Regions from separate parts of the Kitasatospora sp. NPDC092948 genome, predicted to be linked through region 1. Evidence: riboswitches for the same ligand, from Rfam matches in the RefSeq annotation. Region 1 holds a riboswitch; each other region holds the start of a gene.

Region 1 (7,471 bases):
CTTCTTCACCTGCTTCTGCGACTTGCCGCAGAACGAGCACTTGAGCAGGTCGCCACCGTCTCCGATGCGTGCCACGAGGTGCTTCCCCTTCGCCAGGGGCCCCGCGGGGGTCCGGGGCCTGGTGCTGTGAGACCGGCTGCGCCACCGGCGGTCGGTCTGGTATCCGACGGTACTCTGCCGAGCCGTAGTTTCAGTCGACTTCGGCCGCTCTGCCGTACGCCCTGGGCGAATTGATACCGAACAGATGCCGTCGCGGGTGCATGACCCGACAGCCATTGTGCCGGGGCGCCGGCCCCGACCGGAACGCCCCGGGGCGGGGCGTACATCACGTACGCGCCGCCCCGGGGCGAGCGATCACTCCATGTAGGAGTTCTTGCGGGTCGAGATGATCTGGTCGATCAGGCCGTACTCCAGCGACTCCTCGGCGGTGAGGATCTTGTCGCGCTCGATGTCCTCGCGGACCTGCTCGACGGACTTGCTGGAGTGCTTGGCCAGCATGGTCTCCAGCTGCTCGCGCATCCGGAAGATCTCCTTGGCCTGGATCTCCAGGTCCGACACCTGACCGCGGCCGGTCTCGGTGTACGGCTGGTGGATCAGCACCCGGGCGTTCGGCAGCGCCATCCGCTTGCCGGGGGTGCCGGCGGCCAGGATGACCGCGGCGGCCGAGGCGGCCTGGCCCATGCAGACCGTCTGGATGTCGGGCTTCACGAACTGCATGGTGTCGTAGATCGCCGTCAGCGCGGTGAACGAGCCACCGGGCGAGTTGATGTACAGCGAGATGTCCCGGTCCGGGTCCATCGATTCCAGGCAGATCAGCTGCGCCATGATGTCGTTCGCGGAGACGTCGTCCACCTGCGAGCCGAGGAAGATGATGCGCTCCTCGAACAGCTTGGCGTACGGGTCGTACTCACGGACGCCCTGCGAGGTGCGCTCGACGAACCGCGGGACGATGTAGCGGCCCTCGGCCCGCATGTCCTCCAGGCGGGCCTTGGCACCGGACAGGCTGGGGATGTTCATGTTCTGTGGTCCTCCGAAGCGTGCGGTCTGGGTTCCGATACCGATCAGCCGGCCTGGCCGGCGCCGGTGCCGCCGCCGCCCGGGACGTCCGCGGCGCTGTGCATGATCTCGTCGATCAGGCCGTACGCCTTGGCCTCCTCCGGCGTGAACCAGCGGTCGCGGTCGGAGTCCGCGGTGATCTGCTCGAAGGACTGGCCGCTGTGCTGGGCGATCAGCTCCGACATCCGCTTCTTGGTGCGCAGCAGCTGCTCGGCCTGGATCCGGATGTCGGTGGCGGAGCCGCCGAGGCCCGCGGAGGGCTGGTGCATCAGGATGTTGGCGTTCGGCAGCGAGAAGCGCTTGCCCTTGGCGCCCGCGGTCAGCAGGAACTGGCCCATCGACGCGGCCATGCCCATGGCGATGGTCACCACGTCGTTCTTGATGTACTGCATGGTGTCGTAGATCGCCATGCCGGCCGAGATCGAGCCGCCCGGGGAGTTGATGTAGAGGTAGATGTCCTTCTCGGGGTCCGCCGCGAGCAGCAGGAGCTGGGCGGTGATCTTGTTGGCGATGTCGTCGTCGACCTGCTGGCCGAGGAAGATGATGCGCTCGTTGAGCAGCCGGTTGTAGACCTGGTCGCCCAGGCCGCCGCCCACGTCGCCGCCGGCGGCGTGCGGTGCCATCGGGCCAGGCATCTGCATCTGCGGGAACGTCACTTAGCCACCTGCTCAGTCGATCTGCGTGTGTGTCGCTGTCCACCGACCCTAACGCGCAGGCCCCGCCGCTGAATCCCCCACGCAGAACTGTTCGCTGTGAGCGCAGGGTGAGCAGCCCGAACGAGAACGGGCCCGGGCACCGTGCGGTGCCCGGGCCCGTGCCCGGTCTGACTCTCCGTCGGAATCCCGGCGGTTACGAGGCTCAGGCCTCGGTGGTCTCCTCGGCGGCGGCCTCGGTGGCAGCCTCCTCGGCGGCCTCGTCGTCCTCGAACGAGACGACCTCGCCGTTGGTGTCGGTGACCTTGGCGGCCTCGACGACCAGGGCCAGCGCCTTGCCGCGGGCGACCTCGCCGACCAGCAGCTGCACCTGGCCGCCCTGGACGACCTGCTGGGCGAACTGGTCCGGGGTCATGCCGGAGCCGGCGGCGCGACGGATGAGGTGCTCGGTGAGCTCCTCCTGGTTGACGCCCAGCTCCTCGTTCTTGACGATCTGGTCCAGCACGAACTGGGTCTTGATGCCCTTCTTCGCCTGGTCCTCGGTCTCCTTGTCGTAGTCCTCGCGGGACTTGTCCTGGGAGGCGAGGTAGGTGTCGAGGGTCAGGCCCATCGGCTCCAGCTGGTGGTGCTCCAGGTTGTGCTTGCGGGTGCCGATCTCGTCCGCGAGCAGCTTCTCCGGGTACTCCATCTCGACGCGCTGCAGCAGCTCGTCGAGGACCTTCTCCTGGGCCTGGGTGGCCTGGTCGAACTCCTTCATCCGCTCAAGGCGCTTGCGGGAGTCCCCGCGCAGCTCCTCCAGGGTGTCGAACTCCGACGCCAGCTGCGCGAACTCGTCGTCCAGCTCGGGGAGTTCCTTCTCCTGGACGGTGGTCACGGTGACGGTGACCTCGGAGTCCTGGCCGGCCTGGGTGCCGCCCTTGAGGGTGGTGGTGAAGGTCTTGGCCTCACCGGCGGACAGGCCGACGACGGCCTCGTCGATGCCGTCCAGCAGGCGGCCGGAGCCGATCTCGTAGCTCACGCCGGTGGCGGTGCCGTCCTCCGGCACCTCACCGTCGACCTTGGCCTCCAGGTCGATGACCACGACGTCGCCCTCGGCGGCGGCGCGCTCGACGTCCTTCACGGAGCTGAAGCGCTCGCGCAGCTGCTGCAGCGACTTCTCGATGTCCTCGTCCGAGACCTCGACCGGGTCCACCACGACGGCGATCTCGGTGAAGTCCGGCAGGGTGACCTCGGGACGGACGTCGACCTCGGCGGTGAACTTCAGGTCACCGCCGTCGGCCAGGTTCTCGACACCGGCGATGTCGGTGATGTCCGGCTGGCCCAGCACGTCGATCTGGCCCTCGTCGACGGCCTGCGTGTAGAAGCGCGGAAGCGCGTCGTTGACGGCCTCCTCCAGCACCGCGCCCCGGCCGAAGCGCTGGTCGATGACCCGGTTCGGGATCTTGCCCTTGCGGAAGCCCGGGACGGTGACCTGCTGGTTGATCTTCTTGTACGCCGCGTCGAGGCTGGGCTTGAGCTCCTCGAAGGGCACCTCGACGGTGAGTCGAACCCGGGTCGGGTTCAGAGTCTCGACGGCGCTCTTCACGGTTAGGTCTCCTAGGGGGCTTGCGGTCAGGGCGATAGGCGGTTGGGGCTGCAATGCTGTCCGTACTACCGCCAGCGGTCCATCCTACCGGTACCACGAAAGCGACTGTGCCCGGCACCGGGTGCACGGCGGAACGGCCCCCGATATCCGGGCCCCACAACGACAACAGGGCCCCGCCCACCGGCGAGACCCTGCCGCACACGGTCGGGGTGACCGGATTCGAACCGACGGCCTTCCGCTCCCAAAGCGGACGCGCTACCAACCTGCGCCACACCCCGTGGTGCCGAGCAGAAGAGTACACGTCGGCCCGCCCCTGACCGGGGCGATATTCGCGAGCCGACGACGCGGAAGAAGTGTGCAATCCACCCGCGCGACCAGGTACCCTGATCCAGTCCTCGCCACCGCGACCGCGGTGCGGGTACGCCTTTGCGGGTGTAGCTCAATGGTAGAGCCCCAGTCTTCCAAACTGGTCACGCGAGTTCGATTCTCGTCACCCGCTCCACCACGGCCGACGGCCCCGACTGCCCATGCAGTCGGGGCCGTTGCCGTTTCTGCCTGCGGGCCGCACCCGGCTTCGGTCCTCGGTCCGCAGATCGCCGGGCATCCCGAGATCCGCCCGCGCACTGGCGTGGAGCACGCCCAGCGCGGCGATCAGCCCGCGCGCCGCGCGCTCCCGTTCCTCCCCCGGCCCGTACACCCGCCGGGTCGCCATCGCCCGGCGGCGCTTGGAGCGCTCGGCCGCCGAGGCGGCAAGGTGCGAGGCGAGAGCGCCGGTCAGGACGCCGGCCGAGGTGACGACCCGACTGATCACCGCGCGACGCCAACAGCGGGACTCCGCTCGCAAAATGGCGCCCGGGCAGCCCGAAGGCCCCGCGCAGCGGAGTGCGCGGGGCCTTCGGAGGGGTGAGGCGTGGGTCAGACGTTGACGCCGTGGGCCGCCAGGTAGGCGATCGGGTCGATGTCGGAGCCGTAGTCCGGGGTGGTGCGGATCTCGAAGTGCAGGTGCGGGCCGGTGACGTTGCCGGTGGCGCCGGACAGGCCGATCTGCTGACCCGCCGTCACGGACTGGCCGGCCGAGACGGAGATCGAGGACAGGTGGGCGTACTGGGCGTACTTGCCGTCGGCCAGCTTGATGACGACCTGGTTGCCGTAGGCGCCGCCGTTGCCGGCGGAGACCACGGTGCCGGCGGCGATGGCCTTGAGGCTGGTGCCGGTGGCGACCGGGAAGTCGATGCCGGTGTGGTAGCCGCTGGACCAGCTGGAGCCGACCACCTTGTAACCGGTGGTGACCTTGCCCGGCGCGGGGGCGACGTAGGCGGCGGACGAGCTGCTGGACGCGGCGGCCGGCACGACCGGCACGTCGACGACGGCCGGGGTGGACGCCTTCGGGGCCGGCTGCTGGGTCTTGGCGGCGTCGGCGGTGGCCGACTTCGCGGTGGTGTCGGCCTTCGGCGCGGCAGCGGCCTTCGGGGCGGCGGCCGTCTTCGGGGCGACGGCGACGGCGGCGGCGTCCGTGGAGGTGGACTTGGCGGCCGGGGCCTTCGCGGGGGCGGCGGGCTGGCCGTTGATCGCCAGCTGCTGGCCCGGGAAGATCAGGTCGGGGTTGCCGCCGACCACGGAGCGGTTGTCCTGGTACAGCTTCTGCCAGCCGCCGTCCACGTGCTGCGCGGCGGCGATCTTGGACAGGGTGTCGCCGGAGACGACTCGGTAGCTGTGCGACTCGGCGGTCGGGGCGGCGTCCGCCGAGACCTTGACCGCGGGGCGGTCGGCGCCCTGGTCGGTGGCGGTGTGCGCGGAGGCGGCGGTGACGGGGAGGCCGATCGCGGCGCCGGCCACACCGGTGGCGATGGCGATGCGGGCGATGGTGGCCAGGCTCGGCTTGCGGTGCTTGCCCTGAGCGGACATGAAGCATTCCTCTCCGACGCCTGCGAGGTGAGCTGTCGGGTTCGGGCGAGAGTTGCCCGGCCGCAGAACTGCGGCTTCACCCCTAGCCGTTCCCGGATGTTCCCGGGCCCGGCGACTTACCTGTGGGTCCCCCGCTCCTGCCGTGGCGTGGTATCTGGTCGGCACCGGACGACGGCAGGACTAGGCGTTCCGTCCGGTGGCCCGCCCGGTCGCTGGCCGGGCTGCGGAGGAAGCAAATCCCACGGCCCGTGAGGCTGGCAAACGCCGATCGGCCCCGTTCCCAAGATCGGGAAGGGGCTGACGATCCACCAGGTCACGCTGTGCCGACACACCCGCTGCGGTGCGCGTACGGGATCATGACAGTGCGCACACGAACCCCGCACGGTGGGCGACTTCGACCACCGTGCGCGCCCGATCGCCGACTCGGCGTGACGCCACGGGTGAGCCTGGTCACCCGCCGGCAGGCCGAAGGGACGGCGCGGGGGTGCCTCCCGCCCGTCGTGACGTGCCGCGGTCGAGCCGACGCGGCGTCAACCCGCGATGGACGCGATGGCCTTGGACACCGAGGTGAGGAACTGCTGGATCGGACCGGCCATGGTCGACTGGCTGAGCATGAAGCCGAACAGGGCGGCAACGATGGCGTGCCCGGTCTTCAGCTGCTTGTTGCGAATGAAGATCGCGCAGATGATGCCGAACAGGACAAGCGCGGAGACGGAGAAGGCCACCGGGACTCACTTCCTCGATTCATGGCGGGGTTCGGGTGGGAGTCGGCGATGGCTCCCAGGCGGAAACCGGCCCCTGCCCCCCGTGTCCCCACCACTCCATCCGGACTCAGTGTGGTCGCTCGTGCGGAGGGCGTAAAGAACTTGCCCGGCCACCGGGCGCCCGAACCCGCCTGGTAGGACTGATTTTCGCCGACCGCGACGATAGCGGACAGGTTCTGACGGCCCGTCGGCGGGCGGCGGTTCGCGCCGGTCGGCGCGGCAAACCGGCAGGCAGATCGGCTGTCGCCGCCGAACCTGGACGGTGCACCGGAATTGGCCGAAGATCAACGCCCGGGTTTGACACTCCGTGGACACTCCACGCTCACCGTGCCTGCACCGCGGGCGAGTTCAGCGACGCCAGATCAGCAGCACCGCGCGGTCGTCGTTGACGTGCTTGGCGACGGTGTCGATCAGCCGCACCGCGGCGCCGGACCGGCCCGCCACGGGGGCGGCGGCGACCAGCCGGTCGGCCTCGCCCATCAGCCGGTCCATGCCCTCGGCGAGGTCGCGGCCGGGGATCTCCACCATGCCGTCGGTGCACAGCATCAGGACGTCGCCGGGGCCGAGGACGCCGCGCACCCCTTCGAACTTGGCCTCGTCGTAGACGCCGAGCAGCGGGCCCTCGGCCTCCTTGACCTCCCAGTACCCGGCCCCGGCCAGGCGGTGCATGCCGGGCAGGTGGCCGGCGGAGAGCAGCTCGTACTCCCCGGTGTCCAGGTCGACCACCAGGTGGACGGCGGTGGCGAAGCCCTCCGCCCAGTCCTGGCGCAGCAGGTAGCCGTTGGCGGCGGGCAGGAAGTCGTGGGCGGGCAGCGAGCCGAGCAGTCCGCCGAACGCGCCGGACAGCAGCAGGGCGCGGCTGCCGGCGTCCATGCCCTTGCCGGAGACGTCGGCGAGGACGACTTCGAGCATCCGCCCGCCGGGGCCGGTGCGGGCGGCGGCCATGAAGTCGCCGGAGAAGGACTGTCCGCCGGCCGGGCGCAGCGCGGTGTCGGTGTGCCAGCCGTCGGGCAGGTGCGGGATGCGGCCCTGCACCCGGATCCGCTCGCGCAGGTCGAACAGCATGGTGGAGCCGCCCCGCCAGGGCACGCCGATCCGGCGGCGGAACTGGGCGACCAGCAGTCCGGCGACGCCGACCGCGCCGACCACCAGGGCGGCACCCGGGGTCACGCCGTGGGCGTAGGCCTCGGGCTGCGCGCTGGCGACGCGCTCCCCGGTGTGCACCAGGGACTCGGTGATCAGGCCGCCGGCCGCGACGGCGTACAGCAGCACCAGGGTGCCGGGGCGCAGCAGCAGCGCGCCGGCCAGCACCGGCAGCACCAGGGCGGTGGGCGGGGCCCAGTCGGGGACCACGATGTTCAGCAGGGCCAGCAGCGGCACGGTCAGGGCGAGGGCGGCGAACGCCCACCAGTCGGCGCCGTCGCCGCGGAAGTAGTCGACGCCGGTTCGGCGCAGCCTGCGCCGGGCCCGGTACAGCGCAGCGCGCAGCCGGGCCGTCACGGGCTCGC
Region 2 (7,471 bases), on a different contig from region 1:
CGCCTGCGCCGGGACGGATTTCACGCAGCGTCACCTTCGGCGGGTGACGGTCACTGACCGTCGACCTCGCCGTACGACTGCTGCTCCTTCGCCGGCACCGGCCGCAGCGAGCGCAGCCCCCGGGCCACCGCGAAGCCGCGCGCCAGTACCGCCCCCCACCGCTCCGGCCGGGGCTCGCCGACCCGTGCGGCGGACACCACCCCGTCGGGGGAGGTCCGCGGCGAGGGGATCAGGCCCGTGCCGGCCTCGGTGTGCTGAGTCGCCTGCGGCATCACTGTCCTCCGTGCTTGTCGGTCACACCGTGGAACTTCTCTATGCGGTATGACTTCCCGACCGAAGGACAGTGTTACGCACCGGTGGTGACGGAAAGATGATGGACCGGTTGCGAAAAGGTGTGGAGGGGCGCGCGTGGGGGGCGTGTGCGCAGGTGGGAGCCCCTGTCAGGCGGGCGAGCCGTCCTCCTGGACGTTCTCGGCGAGCGGCCGGTCCGGGGCGGAGAGGGTGTCGGTGTGCGGGGTGGTGCCGCCCGCGTGCTCGTGGGTGGCGTGCGCGCTGGGCGCGGTGAGCGAGGCGACCACGCCGACGGCGAGCGAGGCAAAGGCGAGCAGGCTGCGCTTCTTCATACCGGGTAGAACGCGCCGGACCCCCGACAGGTCACGCGGTGCGTCCGCCCGGCCAGTGCGCGAGGCCGTCGACCAGCACGCCGGTCAGTCGCTCCAGCGTGACGTCCCGGCCCTCGGCGAGCTGGAACGCCCCCGCCGTGGTCAACGAGGCGTAGCCGTGGGCCACGGCGCGCAGCGTGCGGGCCGCGTGCACCGCCTCGGACCCGTCCAGGCCGTACCCGCGCAGGACGGCGAACAGCACGTTCACCAGCCGCTCGCCGGCCGCGGTCAGCTCGGGGTCGGGGTCGGGGGCCTGCGGCAGCGCGGCGTACCGCCGGGGGAACCCGGTGGCGTACCCGGCGTAGGCGGTGAGCAGGGCGGCCACCGCCTCGTCGCGGGAGTGGCCGAGCGCGGCGGCGGCCAGGCGGTCGGTGAGGTCGTCCAGGGTGCGGACGGCGACCAGGCGGCGCAGCTCGGGCAGGCCCCCGGGGACGTGCTTGTACAGCGACGGGGTGGCGACGCCGGCCTTGGCGGCGACGGCGGCCAGGGTGAGTGCCTCGGCGCCCTGGGCGTCGATCAGGTCGAGGGCGTGGTCCACCACCGCGGTGGGGGAGAGTCCGGCGCGGGCCATCAGCGGGCGACCTCGTTCAGGAAGGGGAGCAGGGCGTCGGCGACGGCCCGGGGGTGGCCGGCCATCGGGTAGTGGCCGCCGTTCTCGATCATCACCTTACGGCCGCGCAGTGCGGCGGCCTGCCGGTCGGCGATCAGCTCGGGGTTCGGGAAGTCGGGGTCCTTGCTCCCCATCAGCACCAGGGCGGGGACGTCGACGGCCTCGCACCAGCCGACCGGCGCGGAGTCGCCCTTGAGGTAGCCGCGCAGTGCGGCCTTGCGGGCGGGGTCGCGCAGCATCTCGGCGAGGCCGGCCCGGTAGGCGTCGAAGTCGGCGGGCCGGTCGGTCGGGTAGTAGAACTTCTGCAGCGCGCTCCACAGGCCGGGGAACGCGGCCACCAGCGGACCGACCAGCCCGAACAGAGCCTTCTGGAAGCCGTTCAGCGGGAGGTTCTCGACGAAGGCGTCGATCAGCACCACGCCGCCGGTCCGCTCGGGGGCCAGGCCGGCCGCGCGGACCACGGTGGCGCCGGTGTAGGAGTTGCCGACCAGCACGGCGCCGTGCAGGTCGAGATGGGCGAGCAGGGCGACCAGGTCGTCGGCGATCGCGGCGGGGGTGTAGTCGGTGAAGCCGGTGGAGGACTCGCCGAGGCCGCGCAGGTCCATGGTGATCACCCGGTGCCCGGCGGCGGTCAGCAGCGGGGCGAGGTGCCGGTAGGCGGCGCGCTTGTCGAGCATGCCGGGCAGCAGGACCACCGGGACGCCGTCGCCGCGGCTGTCGTCGTAGGCGATCCGGCCGCCGGTGACGTCGAGGTACCGGGTGGTGCCGGGGGTGCTGTTCATCGCGGGCCTCCTGGACGGGCGTTGCGGTGCGCCGGGCGCCGGAGGCCCGGCCGACTGCCGATAGCCATAAAGCTAAGGCTAATAGCCTTAGCCGTCAAGGCGGGGCGGCCGGCCCGGGCGTCAGATGTTCTCCACCTTGAACGGGTCGTGCTCGGAGAGCAGCTTGTCGAGCCTGGCCTTGTCCACCCGGCTGGTGATCGCCCCCTCCTCCTGGCGGTCCCGGATCACCTTGGCCAGCGTGAACGCGGAGGTGATCTCGTACAGCAGCCCGACGGCGAGGAAGGCGCGCATCCAGGAGCTGACCGGCAGGTAGGCGATCCCCAGGGAGAGGGCGACGGTGGCCAGCCCGAAGGAGACGGCGGCCTGGGCGAAGTAGGCGGCGGTGGTGCGGTGCGGAACGGGTGCGGTCATGGCAATCAGGGTCGCGTCGGCCCGGGGCCGGGGCGTGAGTACGGATACTCAATCGCGCGGTCACCGTCCGTCGGGTACCCCCTGGCGAACCGTCACAAATCGCCCATAGGTCGTCAGGAAATCTTCGCGGTCTCCATGGAGGCGCTTGGAATCATGGGGTCCATAGGATTAACGTTTGATAACGCAGCGCGGTCGGCAACGCCGTAACCATGCGGCACCGTGCGCCACGCCTAATCCACTTGGGCACACCCCTCGGGGCGTCCCAGGAGCCGGGGAACCACGTTCCACCGGGGTGAATCGGGACGGCCCTGGGCCCGACCGTAGGAGACCTTCCACCTCCGAACCCGTCAGCTAACCCGGTCGGCGACAGGGAAGGAAGGAGCACGCCCCCGTGGCGTCGACCTACACCGAGAGCACCGGCACCCAGCTGCTCGACCACCCGGTCGAGCCGGAAGTCGCCCGGCACCGACTGCCCCGGCAGTCCCGCACCGGCGCACCCCTGCTGGGCGTCACCGCGATGACCGCCGCGCTCGGCGCCACCGGACTCGCCGCCGCCCCCGCGCAGGCCGCCGCCCCGACGCCCGTCACCGCCGCCGACGAGGTCTCCGACGGACTGCTCGCCGCCGACCCCGGCCTCGCCCTCGCCGCCCGCATCCAGCAGCAGGCCGACGGCCAGCGCACCGCCGCCGACGAATCCGCCCGGCTGGCCGCCGCCCAGGAGGCCGAGGCCAAGCGGGCCGCCCAGCAGGCCGAGGCCGACCGGGCCGCGCACACCCTGCCGGTGGCCGGCTACCAGCTGACCGCGCAGTTCGCCCAGGCCGGCTCGCACTGGGCGCACCTGCACACCGGCCTGGACTTCGCCGCCCGCACCGGCACCCCCGTCGCCGCCGTCGCCGGAGGCGCCGTCACCTCGGCGGGCTGGTCCGGCCCCTACGGCTACCGGGTCATCCAGACCCTCCCCGACGGCACCGAACTCTGGTACTGCCACCTGTCCCGGATCGTCACCGCCTCCGGCCCGGTCGCGCCCGGCACCGTGCTCGGCGCGGTCGGCGCCACCGGCAACGTCACCGGCCCGCACCTGCACCTGGAGGTCCGCCCCGGCGGCGGCGCGCCGATCGACCCGCTGCCCTGGCTCCGGCAGCTCGGCCTCCAGCCGTAACCCGCGCGCCCGCCCACGGCCGCCGCCTCCCGGCCGGGGCCGGCGGCCGAGGGCCGACGCGCGCAGGCCGGCCGCGGCCGTGCCGACCGGGCCGGGACGCTCAGTACACCTCGGGCGCCAGCTCCGGGAACTCCTCCAGCAGCAGCCGCGGCAGCCCCGGCACCGTCCACTCGCCGCACAGGTCGATCGCGGCCTGCGCCACCGCCTCCTCGAAGTCCTCGAACTCCCCGGCGAGCTCGGCCGGCATCGGCAGGCCCCGGGCGTTCAGCTCGGCCAGGTTGCGGTAGGAGCGCCGCATCAGGCCCTGCTCCAGCAGCCGGCGCGCCCCGTCCGTGGACACCCCGACCAGCAGCGCCCGCTCCGGGCCCCAACCGCCGTCCGGCTCCACCCCCGGCACCCGCTCGTAGGCGGCGAAGCGCTCCTCGACGTCCAGCGCCCGGAACTCCTCCAGCCAGTCCCGGACCCGCTCCAGGTCCTGCACCGGCACGCCGTCCGCGCGCAGCAGCAGCGTGTACAGCCGGGGCCAGGTCAGCAGGTCGGACCGGAGCAGCAGCGAGTCCACCAGCACCTCGCCCTGCCAGTCGGTCTCCTCGCGCAGCTTCTCCAGCCGCTTGGCGTTCAGCCGCCGCGCCGCCCGCTGGCGCTCGATCAGCAGCCGCACCGCCGCCGGGTACGCCCGGCCGTCGCCGTCCGGCTGGACGTACAGGTGCAGCTGCTCGTACAGCAGATGCTCCAGCACCGGCGAGGTCAGCTCCGGGAAACCGTCGTGCAGCCGGGCGCCGCCCAGCTCCAGCAGCGTCAGGACGGTTTGCACCGCATGCTCGGGCACCGCCTCCAGCCCCTCCTCGGCGGCCCACTCCAGCAGGTCGGCGACTCGGGTACGGGGAAGCAGGTGCAGGTCTTCGTCGTCCACCCCGGTACGTTAACCGGTCCGCGCGGGGTCGCCCGGTAGGGTCGAGCGTCATGGAAACCGTCCGGCTGACCGGCGCCCGGCTCACCTTGCGGGAGTACCGCCACACCCCCGAGGAAGTCGCCGCGCTGCACGCCGTCCACGGCGACCCCCGCGTCGTCCGCCATCTCCCGTTCGACGCCGCCGACTTCGAGGAGTGCGCCGACCAGATCGAGCTCTACCTCGACGAGGCCGAGAGCGATCCCCGCGGGCACTACCGGCTGGCCGTCGACGACGCCGCGGGCGAGCCGATCGGCCAGGCCGCCCTCACCCGGGACGGAGCGCACGCCGCCCAGCTCGGCTGCGTGCTGCGCGCCGACACCTGGGGCCGCGGCTACGCCGGGGAGGTCACGGAGCTGCTGTGCGCGCTCGGCTTCGACACCCTCGGCCTGCACCGGCTGTTCGCCCGCACCGACCCCGACAACCAGGCCGCCGCCCGGGTGCTGGTCAGGGCCGGCTTCCGGTACGAGGGCCGGATCCGCGCCGAGTCGCACTGGGGCGGCAGCTGGCACGACGCCCTCCAGTACTCGCTGCTCGCCCCCGAATGGCGGGCCGTGGCCCTCGGCGCCCCCGCCCGGCGACCCGGGGGTTAACCCCACCTCCGATCGGGCAGCAGACCTCATTCCGGAGGCCCGGCCCGGTAGGGCACCTTTGAAGGGTGCCCGACGCCGCCGACCGGCGGCACCGCCCCGCTCACCCGAAGGACCGCGGATGTCCACCGCTGCGTACCGTGCCACCACCGGCGACCGCCCCACCCGGCCCGGGTTCTGGCGCGCCCCGTTCTCCCGGGCCGCCTTCCGGGAGCTCGGCTTCGCGCTCAGCGGCCTGCCGATCGCCGTGCTCGGCTTCTCCCTCGTCATCGCGCTGTTCAGCACCGGTCTCGGCCTCGCCGTCACCATGCTCGGCCTGCCGGTGCTCGCCCTGCTGACCATCGCCGGCCGCGGCTTCGGCGCCGCCGAGCGTTCCCGGATCCGCACCCTGCTCGATCTCGACCTGCCCGCCCCCGCCGCGGTCGTCGTCCGGCGGGAGGGCGTCTGGGGCGCGATCACCGCCCGGCTCGGCGACGCGGCCGGCTGGAAGGGCGCGCTGTACCAGTTCGTCATGTTCCCCTGGGCGATCGTCGGCTTCGTGTTCTCGCTGACCTTCTTCGTCCTCGGCTGGGCGCTGCTGCTGTTCCCCGCCTACCAGTGGGTGTGGCCCCGCTACACCGACTGGAACGGCTACCGGGTCGCCGACTGGACGGACTCGCACGGCGTCCAGCACGTCTACGAGCTCGTCTCGCCGTTCCAGATCGGCGCCGTCAGCCTGCTCGGCGCGGTGTTCGTCCTGCTCACCCCGCAGCTGGTCCACGCCCTCAACGGCCTCAACCGCCTCGCGGCCCGCGGTCTGCTGGCCGGCCGCTGAACATGCGCCACCGCCGGGCCCGTGGTCGGATGACCACGGGCCCGTCCGGCGTCGCGCGCCCGGCAGGACCCGGCCGGACCGGTCCGTGGGCCCGGGCCGCACCCCGGGCCCGCCGAACGCCCGGAGGACCGCCGATGTGCCCGGTCAGCAGCGCCCGCCCCGTGAACCGCCGCGCACCGGCCGCCCCGCCGGTGCTGATCACCTCCCGGCCGCTCGACGAGTACTGCGGCTACTTCGGCCTCACCCGCGCCGACCTGGTCCAACTGCCCGGCCCGCTGCTGGACTGCCCCGGCGGAGCCGCCGCGTTCGCCGCCGAGGCCCGCGCGCTCGGCTGCGAGGCGGTCGCCGTCGACCCCGGCTACGCGCTCGGCCCGCGCCGCCTCGCCGAACTCGCCGCCGCCGGCCGCGACACCATGGCCCTCGCCATCCGCCGCGACCCCGCCCACCACCTCCCCCCGGCCGGCGGCCGGGGCGGCCCCCGTCGCGGCCGGCCCGGCCGGCGCCACCCCGACAAGTACCTGCGCAGCTGGGACCGCGCCCGCCGCCTGTTCGCCGCCGACGCCGCGGCCCACCCCGGGCACTACCTGGCCGCCGCGCTGCCCCGCCTCCCGTTCGCCGACGGCAGCTTCGCCCTCACCCTCAGCTCCTACCTGGTGTTCGCCTACCCGGCGCTGTTCACCCCCGCCGACCAGTTCCGCGCCCTGCGCGAACTCGCCCGGGTCACCGCCCCCGACGGCGAAGTCCGGATCTTCCCGCTCCACGACCACACCGGCAGCCGCTGCCCGCACCTCACCGAACTGCGCGCCGCGCTCCGCCACCACCACATCTCCAGCCGGGTCCTGACCACCGCCCCCGCCCACCGCATCCTGGTGCTGAACCCGGCGCGCTGACCGCTCCTCAGCAGGCCTCGGCCGGGGCGGGGACCTCCCGCAGCGAGTGCACCGCCCGCAGGTAGGCGCCCACCGCGTCCCGGCTGCGGGACAGGCACTCCACCCGCTCGGTGAGCTGCCGGTGCTCGTGCTCCAGCGTGGCCAGCGTCTCCGCCGTGGCACCGCGGACGTGGTACTGGCCGGTGGTCAGGCACGGCAGCACCTCCCGGATGGTGCGGGTGGACAGGCCCGAGTCCAGCAGCGAACGGATCTGCCGGACGCGCTCCACCAGCGCCTCGTCGTACTCCCGGTAGCCGTTCGCGGAACGCCCCGGCTTCAGCAGGCCCTGCTCCTCGTAGTAGCGCACCAGCCGGGGCGAGGCCCCGGCCCGGTCCGCCAGTTCGCCGATCCGCATCCGCGTCTCCCGTCCGTCGGAAAGGACTTGACCTTCACATAGATGTGAGGGTTCGAGGATAGCGGCATGACCGCGACCCGAACCGAACTCCCCGTTGCCGCACCTGTTTCGAGCCCCCGCCAAGGCCTGCGCTGGTCCCCCCTGCTGGCCCTCGCCACCGCCGCCTTCCTGGGCATCGTCACCGAGGCACTGCCCGCCGGCGTCCTCCCC
Region 3 (7,471 bases), on a different contig from region 1:
CAGATCGGTGTCGAACACCGCCATGCCGACGGGGGACTGGGTGAAGAAGCCGTCCAGAATGGCCAGGTCGGAGGCCAGCTTGCGCACCGAGCTGACGTCGGAGGCCACCGCCAGCACCATCGGGCCACCGTCCGGGCCGACGATGGGAAACGTCCGGAACTCGAGCCGCACCAGGTGCCCGTCCCGGTGCCGGACCGGAAAGACCCCCGAGAACGGTTTCCCGCCGAGGATTCGGGAGAACAGCTCCAGCACCTCCGGGCGCCGGTCCCTGCCCACCAGCAGATCCGCGGCGCGCGCGCCCACCGCCTCCTCGGCAGGGAAACCGAGCAGCGTCTCCGCGTCCGGACTCCAGTGCAGGATCCGGCCGTCGGCCGCGATCAGTGCGGTCGCCACCGGAATGGCCAGCAGGCCGTCCGGCAGCTGTGCACCACCCTCCGCGAACGGGGAGGTGGGGCGGGTTCGGTGATTGCCCTGCTTGTCGGTGTCCATCTGGCCACCTGCCGATCCGGGGGCGGGTACCGCCATGCCATCGTCGCACGCCGGGCCGCCCGCGCCCAGACGTGTCTGCGACCGCTATCGTGGACCGGATGTGCACCCGTCGGACCGACCCCCAGGTGGCGCCCGGTGGCGCGTAGGCCCCCCGCCCCCGTGAGCCCGCTGCCGCAGCGCGACGGCATCGACCCCGTCCACGTACGCCTCCCGCTCGACGGCACCTGGCCGACCGTGCGGGCCTACCTGGAGGAGCGGTACGGCACCGCCGCCGGGCCGGGACGGATCGCGGCGATGCTCGCCGCCGGCGAGTTCGTCGGCCCCGACGGACCGGTCGCCCCCGACGAGCCCTACCGGCCCGGCAGCCACGTGTGGTTCCACCGCGAACCCGGGCCGCCCGAGCCCGTGGTGCCGTTCCCGGTCGAGGTGCTGTACCGCGACGAGCGGATCGTGGTCGCCGACAAACCGCACTTCCTGGCCACCACACCGCGCGGCAGCCACGCCACCGAGACCGCGCTCGCCCGGCTGCGCCGCGACCTCGGCCTGCCCCGGCTCAGCCCCGCACACCGCCTGGACCGGCTCACCGCGGGCGTGGTGCTGTTCGTCGCCGACCCCGCCCGCCGGGGCGCCTACCAGGGACTGTTCGAACGCCGGGAGGCCGTCAAGACGTACGAGGCGATCGCCCCGTACGACCCCGCGGTGACCCTGCCGACCACGGTGCGCAACCGCCTGGTCAAAGACCACGGCCGGCTGGACGCCTACGAGGTTCCGGGCGAGCCCAACGCGGAGAGCCGGGTCGAACTGCTGGAGGCCCACGACGGCCTCGGCCGCTACCGACTCTCCCCGCACACCGGCCGCACCCACCAGCTGCGGGTGCACATGAACGGGCTCGGCCTGCCGATCCTCGGTGACCCGATCTACCCCGCGCTGCTGCCCGAGCAGGACCCCGAGGACTACCGGCGTCCGCTCCAACTGTTGGCGCGCTCGCTGGAGTTCACCGATCCCGTGGACGGCACACCGCGACGCTTCGTCAGCGGACGGGTGCTGGCGGCGTGGGCCGATCCGGCCGGCTGGCGAGGCTGACGGACCCTCGGACCGGCGGGCGGCGGTTCCTTGTGCGCAGTGTATTGACGGACAGTCTAATAACTTCTACCTTCGCGGCAGTGGCACCGTTCCACCCTCGTCGACCCTCGACTCCGCCCCCACCGCGAAGGAGCCGGCATGCCGCCCCAGCCCGCCGCCACCACCGGCGCTCCCGACCGCCAGCGCACCAACCCCGACCGGGAGCGCACCGCCGAACGCCTGCTCGCCTCCTCCGCGAAGCTCTCGTTCAACCCGCTCAAGGACATCGACTGGGACGCCGACCCCGTCCCCGGCGCGTACTACTGCCCGCCCCGCCACGTCTCCCTCTACGGCACCGACCTGTGGGAACGGATGACCGAGGACGAGCGCGTCGAACTCTCCAAGCACGAAGTCGCCTCGATCGCCAGCGTCGGCATCTGGTTCGAGGAGATCCTCATGCAGATGCTGCTGCGCCACGCCTTCGACCGGGACCCCACCAGCAACCACGTCCAGTACGCACTCACCGAGATCGCCGATGAATGCCGGCACTCCATCATGTTCGCCCGCATGATCGCCAAGATGGGCGTCCCCGCGTACGGCGCCGGATTCGTCGCCCACAACCTCGGCCGCCTGTTCAAGGCCATCTCCACCCACAGTCAGACCTTCGGCGGCACCATGTACGTCGAAGAGATCCTGGACGCCTTCCAGCGCGAAGCGATGAACGACGAAACCCTCCAGCCGCTCACCCGGCAGGTCTCCCGGATCCACGTCATCGAAGAGGCCCGCCACATCAGCTACGCCCGCGAAGAACTGGTCCGCAAGCGGCTCGGGCCGCTCCAGCGGCGCTGGGAGCAGCTCTTCCTCGGCGTGGTCATCTACTTCGCCACCACCGCGCTGGTCCACCCCCGGGTCTACGCCGCCGTCGGCATCGACCCGAAGGTCGGCAAGGCCGTCGCCCGGGCCAATCCCCACTGGCGCAGCACCAAGACCGAACTGGCCCAGAAGGTGATCGGCGTGCTGGACCGGGCCGGACTGGTCGGCCGCACCAACCGTTGGCTGCTGCGCGCCGCCGGGGTGGTCGGCTGAGCGGAGCCGGTGGCCCGTTGTCCACGGCCGGCTGCCGCGGCATCGACTTCAGGTCCGACGGCCCTTCCGGCGGCCGTGCCGCCGAGGTGAACTCCGCACTTCTGGGCCTCGACCGTGCGGTGCAGGCCGCCCGGCGATGCTCGGGGCGGCCTGCGTGGCGGTGCCCGGCCGGCCGCCGTCCCCAAGAGACGGCGGCTCGGACGGGCGGTCGTCAGCCCAGGTTCAGCACCTGGCCCGGCTGGATCAGGTCCGGGTTCCCGCCCACCACCTGCTGGTTGGTCTTGTAGAGCTCGGCCCAGCCGCCTTCCAGCCCCTGGGTGCGGGCGATCTTCGCCAGCGTGTCGCCCGGGCCGACGGTGTACGGCTGCGCGGCCGGAGCGCTGCTTGCCGGGGTGCCCGTGGCCGGGGTGTCGGTCGTCGCGGACGGGCTGGTGGGCGGTGTCGAGCTGTTCGGCGCCGGGGTGGTGGCAGCCGGGCTCGGGTCGGCGGCGGGACCGGTCGGACCGGTGGGCGGGGTGGAGGGTGCGACCGACTGGTTGCCCCCTCCGTTGCCGTCCTGGCTGTTGCCGTTGCCGTTGCCGTTCGCGTTCCCGTTCTCGGCGCCGTTCCCGGTTCCGTTGCCGTTCTGGTTGCCGGGGGGCGTGGTGGGGCTCGGGCTCGGAGTCGTGCCCGGGTCGGTCGGAGGTGTCGGGGCGACCGGGGAGACCGGCGCGGTCGGGGTGGCCTGGCCGTCCGGGGCGGTGGTCGGGGACGGCGCGGGCGTCGAGGGCTGAGGGTAGGTCAGCTGGATGTAGCGCTCGTACAGGCTCTGGTGGCTGGTCCAGAACCAGCCGCCGTTCTTCTGGTACCAGTAGACGTGGTACACGGGGTCGTAGCCGGGCAGTCCGGAGAACACCGGGGCGGCGTTCGGGGTGGCGACAGTACCGTCCGCGGCGGTGTTGGCCCTTGCGGCGCCTCGGGCACCGCGCAGCGCGCCGGCCTCGCTCGCCGAGTCGTTGTCGTCCACCACGCCAGGGGCGCTGACCGTGCGAAGGTCCGCCGGGTCGGCGCACGAGGCCCAGGGCTGCGGGCCCTCGGTGGCCAGGATGCGTTCGGCGACCGCGATCTGCTGGCTTCGGGTGGCATCGCTGGGCAGCGCGGCGTACTGGGTGCCGCCGTAGTCGACCCAGCGCTGGGCGGTGATCTGGAGTCCGCCGTACACGCCGTCGCCCGAGTCGAGACTCCAGTTGCCGCCGCTCTCGCACTCGGCGACCCGGTCCCAGACCGCGCTGGGTGCGGCGTGCGCACCTGTCGCGGTGAGTAGTGGCAGTGCGATGCCGGCACCGACGACGCCGGCTGCGGCGATGGCCCGCTCGGCGGCTTTCTCCGCCTGGCTCTGCCGACGGTGGCGCCCGGAACCCGTGAAGAGCATGCCTGATCCTCTCCGCACGCCTGCGAGGTGAGCTGTCGGGTTCGGACCCGGAGGGAGGCCCGGCCGCCGCATGCCGGCCGGAGCCGGTGCGGGCGACTTCACCCCTAGCCGTGGGGGCGGCGACGTACCTGGTTCCCCCGTCCCTGTCCAAGGGTTGTGGCGGTCGACCCGGTAGCGCGGCGGACAGGGTTCGGCGTTGCCGCGCGCGGGGCCCGGTGGTCCGGGCTGGGCCGAGCCTATTCACTCGAACGGAGCAATCACAAGCTCATCGCGCCGGCATCACAGCCGCGTCACGCCGACCCGAGGGGGCTCGGACACGGACCGTCCTTGCGGCGGGGGGAGAGTGCGGCGGCTGTGCGTGGGCGACCTGTTGACGGGCGGTCGAGGGCGGTCGGGCGGCGGTGTGGTGCGGCGGTGCGGTGTGGCGGTGCGGCGGTCGGGCGGCGGTGCGAGGCGGACGTCCGGCGACTGTGCGAGGTGGAGGTCGGGCGATCGGGGGAGCGGGAGGTCGGCGGCCCGGATGCGAAAGTCTGACCGATCGGTGGGATTGGGGCGCGGGCAGCGGGGAAGGTGCGCGGCCGGATCTCTCCATTTGGCAGCTGAATTTGCATCAACTGCCTTAGGGGAACCGGAAGTTGCTTCAAGTCGGGACATTACTGGCGTTGCGGATAAATCGCGCGACAGCTCGTTCGGAGGCTTCCTACCATCGCGGTGATCGCTGTTCCGACCTGCTGTGGAGGTGCCCGTGGCTGTGCCGATTCCCGAAGTGCTCAGGGTGGAGCGTCAGTTCGCCCGTCTGTTCGTCGGCCAGTCGCTGTCCGTGCTGGGCGACAGGGTGTCGTTCGTGGCGTTGCCGTTCGCGGTCCTGTCGATCGGCGGGTCGACCGCCGATGTCGGCCTGGTGACCGCGGCGGGCCTGCTGCCGGTGCTGGTGTTCATGCTGGTCGGCGGAGTGTGGGCAGATCGGATACCCCGGCAGCGGATCATGCTGGTCTCCGATCTGGTGCGGTGCGCGGTCCAGACGGCCATTGCGGTGCTGCTGCTCACCGGGACGGCCCGGGTCGGGGTGCTGGCGCTGCTGATGGTGGTGTTCGGGGTGGCGGACGCCTTCTTCCTGCCCGCCTCCACGGGGCTGTTGCCGCTACTGGTGTCCGGCGAGCGGTTGGGCGAAGCGAATGCGTTGCGCGGGTTCGTCCACTCGGCGGGGTTGGTGATCGGCCCGGTGCTGGCCGGTGGGCTGGTCGCCCTCGCCGGGCCGGGCGGTGCCCTGCTGGTGGACGCCGTGAGTTTCGCGGCCAGCGCCGCCGTGCTGGCGAGGCTCGGTGCGGTGGGCGGGCGGGCCGTCGGGGAGCGGGCCGAACGGCTCGGCTTCCTGGCCGAACTTCGGGTCGGCTGGCAGCAGGTGCGTGAACGGTCCTGGGTGTGGTCGGGCATGCTCGCCATGGCGGTCTACCACGTGGTGGTGCTGCCCTCGGTGTTCGTGCTGGGTCCGGTGCTGGCGGCCCGCGAGTGGGGCGGGGCGGGCGCCTGGGCGGTGGTGGTCACCGCCTTCGGCCTCGGCTCGATCGTCGGCGACGTCTGCGCCTACCGCCTGAAACCGGCCCGCCCGATGGCGGTGGCGGCTGTTGCGATGGCGGTCGCCTCCTGCCAGGCGCTGATCATCGGCTCCGGCGCCCCGGTCGCGGTGATCGCTCTGCTGGAGGCCTGCACGGGAGTCGGCGTCTCCCTGTGCTTCGTGTTGTGGGAGACGTCACTCCAGGTGCACATACCCGAGCAGGTGCTGTCCCGGGTCAGCTCCTACGACCAGCTGATCGCAGTGGCGCTGATGCCGCTCGGCCTGGTGCTCGCAGGCCCGCTCGCGGACGGGATCGGCGTGCACCGGACGCTGTTCGGCATGACCGCGCTGGCGGTACCTGCTGCCCTTGTTCTGCTCGCCCTGCCGGCGGTTCGGAAGCTTCCTGCGCGGCCGTCCGGCGACATCGCCTCCATTAATCCATAAATGATTGGAATATGATCGCCATGTGCCACCGCACGATCGACGCCCGCGGAGCACCGGCCCACGCACCACATGTCACGCACCACGTATCACGCACCACCCGGGAGACACCCATGTCCGTTCAGCCCCAGCGGCCACTGCCGCCCCCGGCAGCCGTGCCGAGCCCTGCTCCGCGCACCGCCCCGGCCGGCGGGTCGACTGCGGGCCGGCCGATCCGGCTGGGGCTGCGCGCCAACCTCGCGCAGTTCGGCCTGCTGGTGGCGGTCAACGCGCTGGTCGGTGGGATGCTCGGCCAGGAGCGGACGGTCCTGCCGCTGCTCGCCGACCAGGTGTTCCACCTGTCCGCCTACACGGGGGCGCTGACGTACATCCTGGCGTTCGGCGCGACCAAGGCGGTCACCAACTTCTTCGCCGGGACGCTCTCCGACCGGTACGGACGCCGACCGGTGCTGATCGCGGGCTGGCTGGTGGCACTGCCGATACCGGCGATGCTGGCCTGGGGCCCGACCTGGGGGTGGATCGTCGCGGCAAACGTGCTGCTCGGCGTCAACCAGGGCCTCACCTGGTCCACCACCGTGATCATGAAGATCGACCTGGTCGGCCCGGCCCGGCGCGGCCTCGCGATGGGCCTCAACGAGGCGGCCGGCTACCTCGCGGTGGCCGTCACCGCGACCGCCACCGGCGCGATCGCCGCCCACTGGGGCCTGCGCCCGCAGCCGTTCCTGCTCGGCGCGGCCTACGTCGCGCTCGGCCTGGGCCTGACAGTCGCCGCCGTCCGGGAGACCCGCGAGCACGCCCGGGCCGAGGCTGCCGCCCACCGGGCCCCGGCCGATGCGCAGTTGGAGGGCAGCGCCGACGCCACGCACACGGACACGACGGTCGCCACGGCGGAGTGCGCGGTTGCCGCCACCCCGGCGGGCACGGACGGCACCGCGTCCGAGGGCGCCGCCGCCGGCGCGCCGGCGGCCGGGGGCGACGATCCGGCCGGGCTCAGTACGGCCCGAATAGCCCGCACCACCAGCCTTGGCGACCGGGCGCTGTCCAGCGCCAGCTGGGCGGGCATGGTCAACAACCTCAACGACGCGCTCGCCTGGGGCATCTTCCCGTTGCTCTACGCCGCGCACGGCCTGGAGCTCGGTCGGATCGGCATCCTGGCCGCGCTCTACCCGGCGGTCTGGGGTGCGGGGCAGATGCTCACCGGTTGGTGGTCCGACCGGATCGGCCGCAAGCACCTGATCACGGCGGGCATGCTGCTGCAGGCCGCTGCGCTCGGCCTGGTCGCGATCGGGACCACTTTCCCGGTGTGGGCCGCCGCCCAGGCCCTGCTGGGTGCGGGCACCGCCCTGGTCTACCCGACGCTGCTGGCCGTCATCGGCGATGTCGCCCACCCCGCCTGGCGGGCCCGCGCCGTCGGCGTCTACCGGCTC

Evidence for each region. A riboswitch is a leader RNA that binds a small molecule or an ion and turns the genes downstream of it on or off. The one in region 1 is predicted to bind cyclic di-AMP.
Region 2: linked by a shared signal. The riboswitch ahead of ACIQF6_RS30580 (M23 family metallopeptidase) and the one ahead of ACIQF6_RS13785 (peptidoglycan DD-metalloendopeptidase family protein) in region 1 are both predicted to bind cyclic di-AMP.
Region 3: linked by a shared signal. The riboswitch ahead of ACIQF6_RS33380 (transglycosylase family protein) and the one ahead of ACIQF6_RS13785 (peptidoglycan DD-metalloendopeptidase family protein) in region 1 are both predicted to bind cyclic di-AMP.

The regions. Positions count from the first base shown of each region.
Region 1 is NZ_JBIVPU010000004.1:47,615-55,085, reverse strand. It holds gene clpX (ATP-dependent Clp protease ATP-binding subunit ClpX) at 1-75, opposite strand, end outside; gene ACIQF6_RS13815 (ATP-dependent Clp protease proteolytic subunit) at 355-1,017, opposite strand; gene ACIQF6_RS13810 (ATP-dependent Clp protease proteolytic subunit) at 1,062-1,691, opposite strand; gene tig (trigger factor) at 1,915-3,294, opposite strand; tRNA gene ACIQF6_RS13800 (tRNA-Pro) at 3,499-3,572, opposite strand; tRNA gene ACIQF6_RS13795 (tRNA-Gly) at 3,723-3,796, shown strand; gene ACIQF6_RS13790 (hypothetical protein) at 3,785-4,105, opposite strand; gene ACIQF6_RS13785 (peptidoglycan DD-metalloendopeptidase family protein) at 4,210-5,199, opposite strand; cyclic di-AMP (ydaO/yuaA leader) riboswitch at 5,202-5,357, opposite strand; gene ACIQF6_RS13780 (hypothetical protein) at 5,730-5,924, opposite strand; gene ACIQF6_RS13775 (PP2C family protein-serine/threonine phosphatase) at 6,312-7,471, opposite strand, start outside.
Region 2 is NZ_JBIVPU010000014.1:146,516-153,986, forward strand. It holds gene ACIQF6_RS30555 (hypothetical protein) at 51-272, opposite strand; gene ACIQF6_RS30560 (hypothetical protein) at 441-623, opposite strand; gene ACIQF6_RS30565 (TetR/AcrR family transcriptional regulator) at 655-1,233, opposite strand; gene ACIQF6_RS30570 (alpha/beta fold hydrolase) at 1,233-2,054, opposite strand; gene ACIQF6_RS30575 (YiaA/YiaB family inner membrane protein) at 2,175-2,465, opposite strand; cyclic di-AMP (ydaO/yuaA leader) riboswitch at 2,683-2,846, shown strand; gene ACIQF6_RS30580 (M23 family metallopeptidase) at 2,857-3,624, shown strand; gene ACIQF6_RS30585 (hypothetical protein) at 3,725-4,537, opposite strand; gene ACIQF6_RS30590 (GNAT family N-acetyltransferase) at 4,588-5,166, shown strand; gene ACIQF6_RS30595 (sensor domain-containing protein) at 5,285-5,977, shown strand; gene ACIQF6_RS30600 (class I SAM-dependent methyltransferase) at 6,112-6,867, shown strand; gene ACIQF6_RS30605 (MerR family transcriptional regulator) at 6,875-7,261, opposite strand; gene ACIQF6_RS30610 (MFS transporter) at 7,328-7,471, shown strand, end outside.
Region 3 is NZ_JBIVPU010000019.1:66,274-73,744, reverse strand. It holds gene ACIQF6_RS33395 (SpoIIE family protein phosphatase) at 1-489, opposite strand, end outside; gene ACIQF6_RS33390 (pseudouridine synthase) at 625-1,572, shown strand; gene ACIQF6_RS33385 (diiron oxygenase) at 1,711-2,637, shown strand; gene ACIQF6_RS33380 (transglycosylase family protein) at 2,849-4,048, opposite strand; cyclic di-AMP (ydaO/yuaA leader) riboswitch at 4,052-4,220, opposite strand; gene ACIQF6_RS33375 (MFS transporter) at 4,794-6,047, shown strand; gene ACIQF6_RS33370 (MFS transporter) at 6,158-7,471, shown strand, end outside.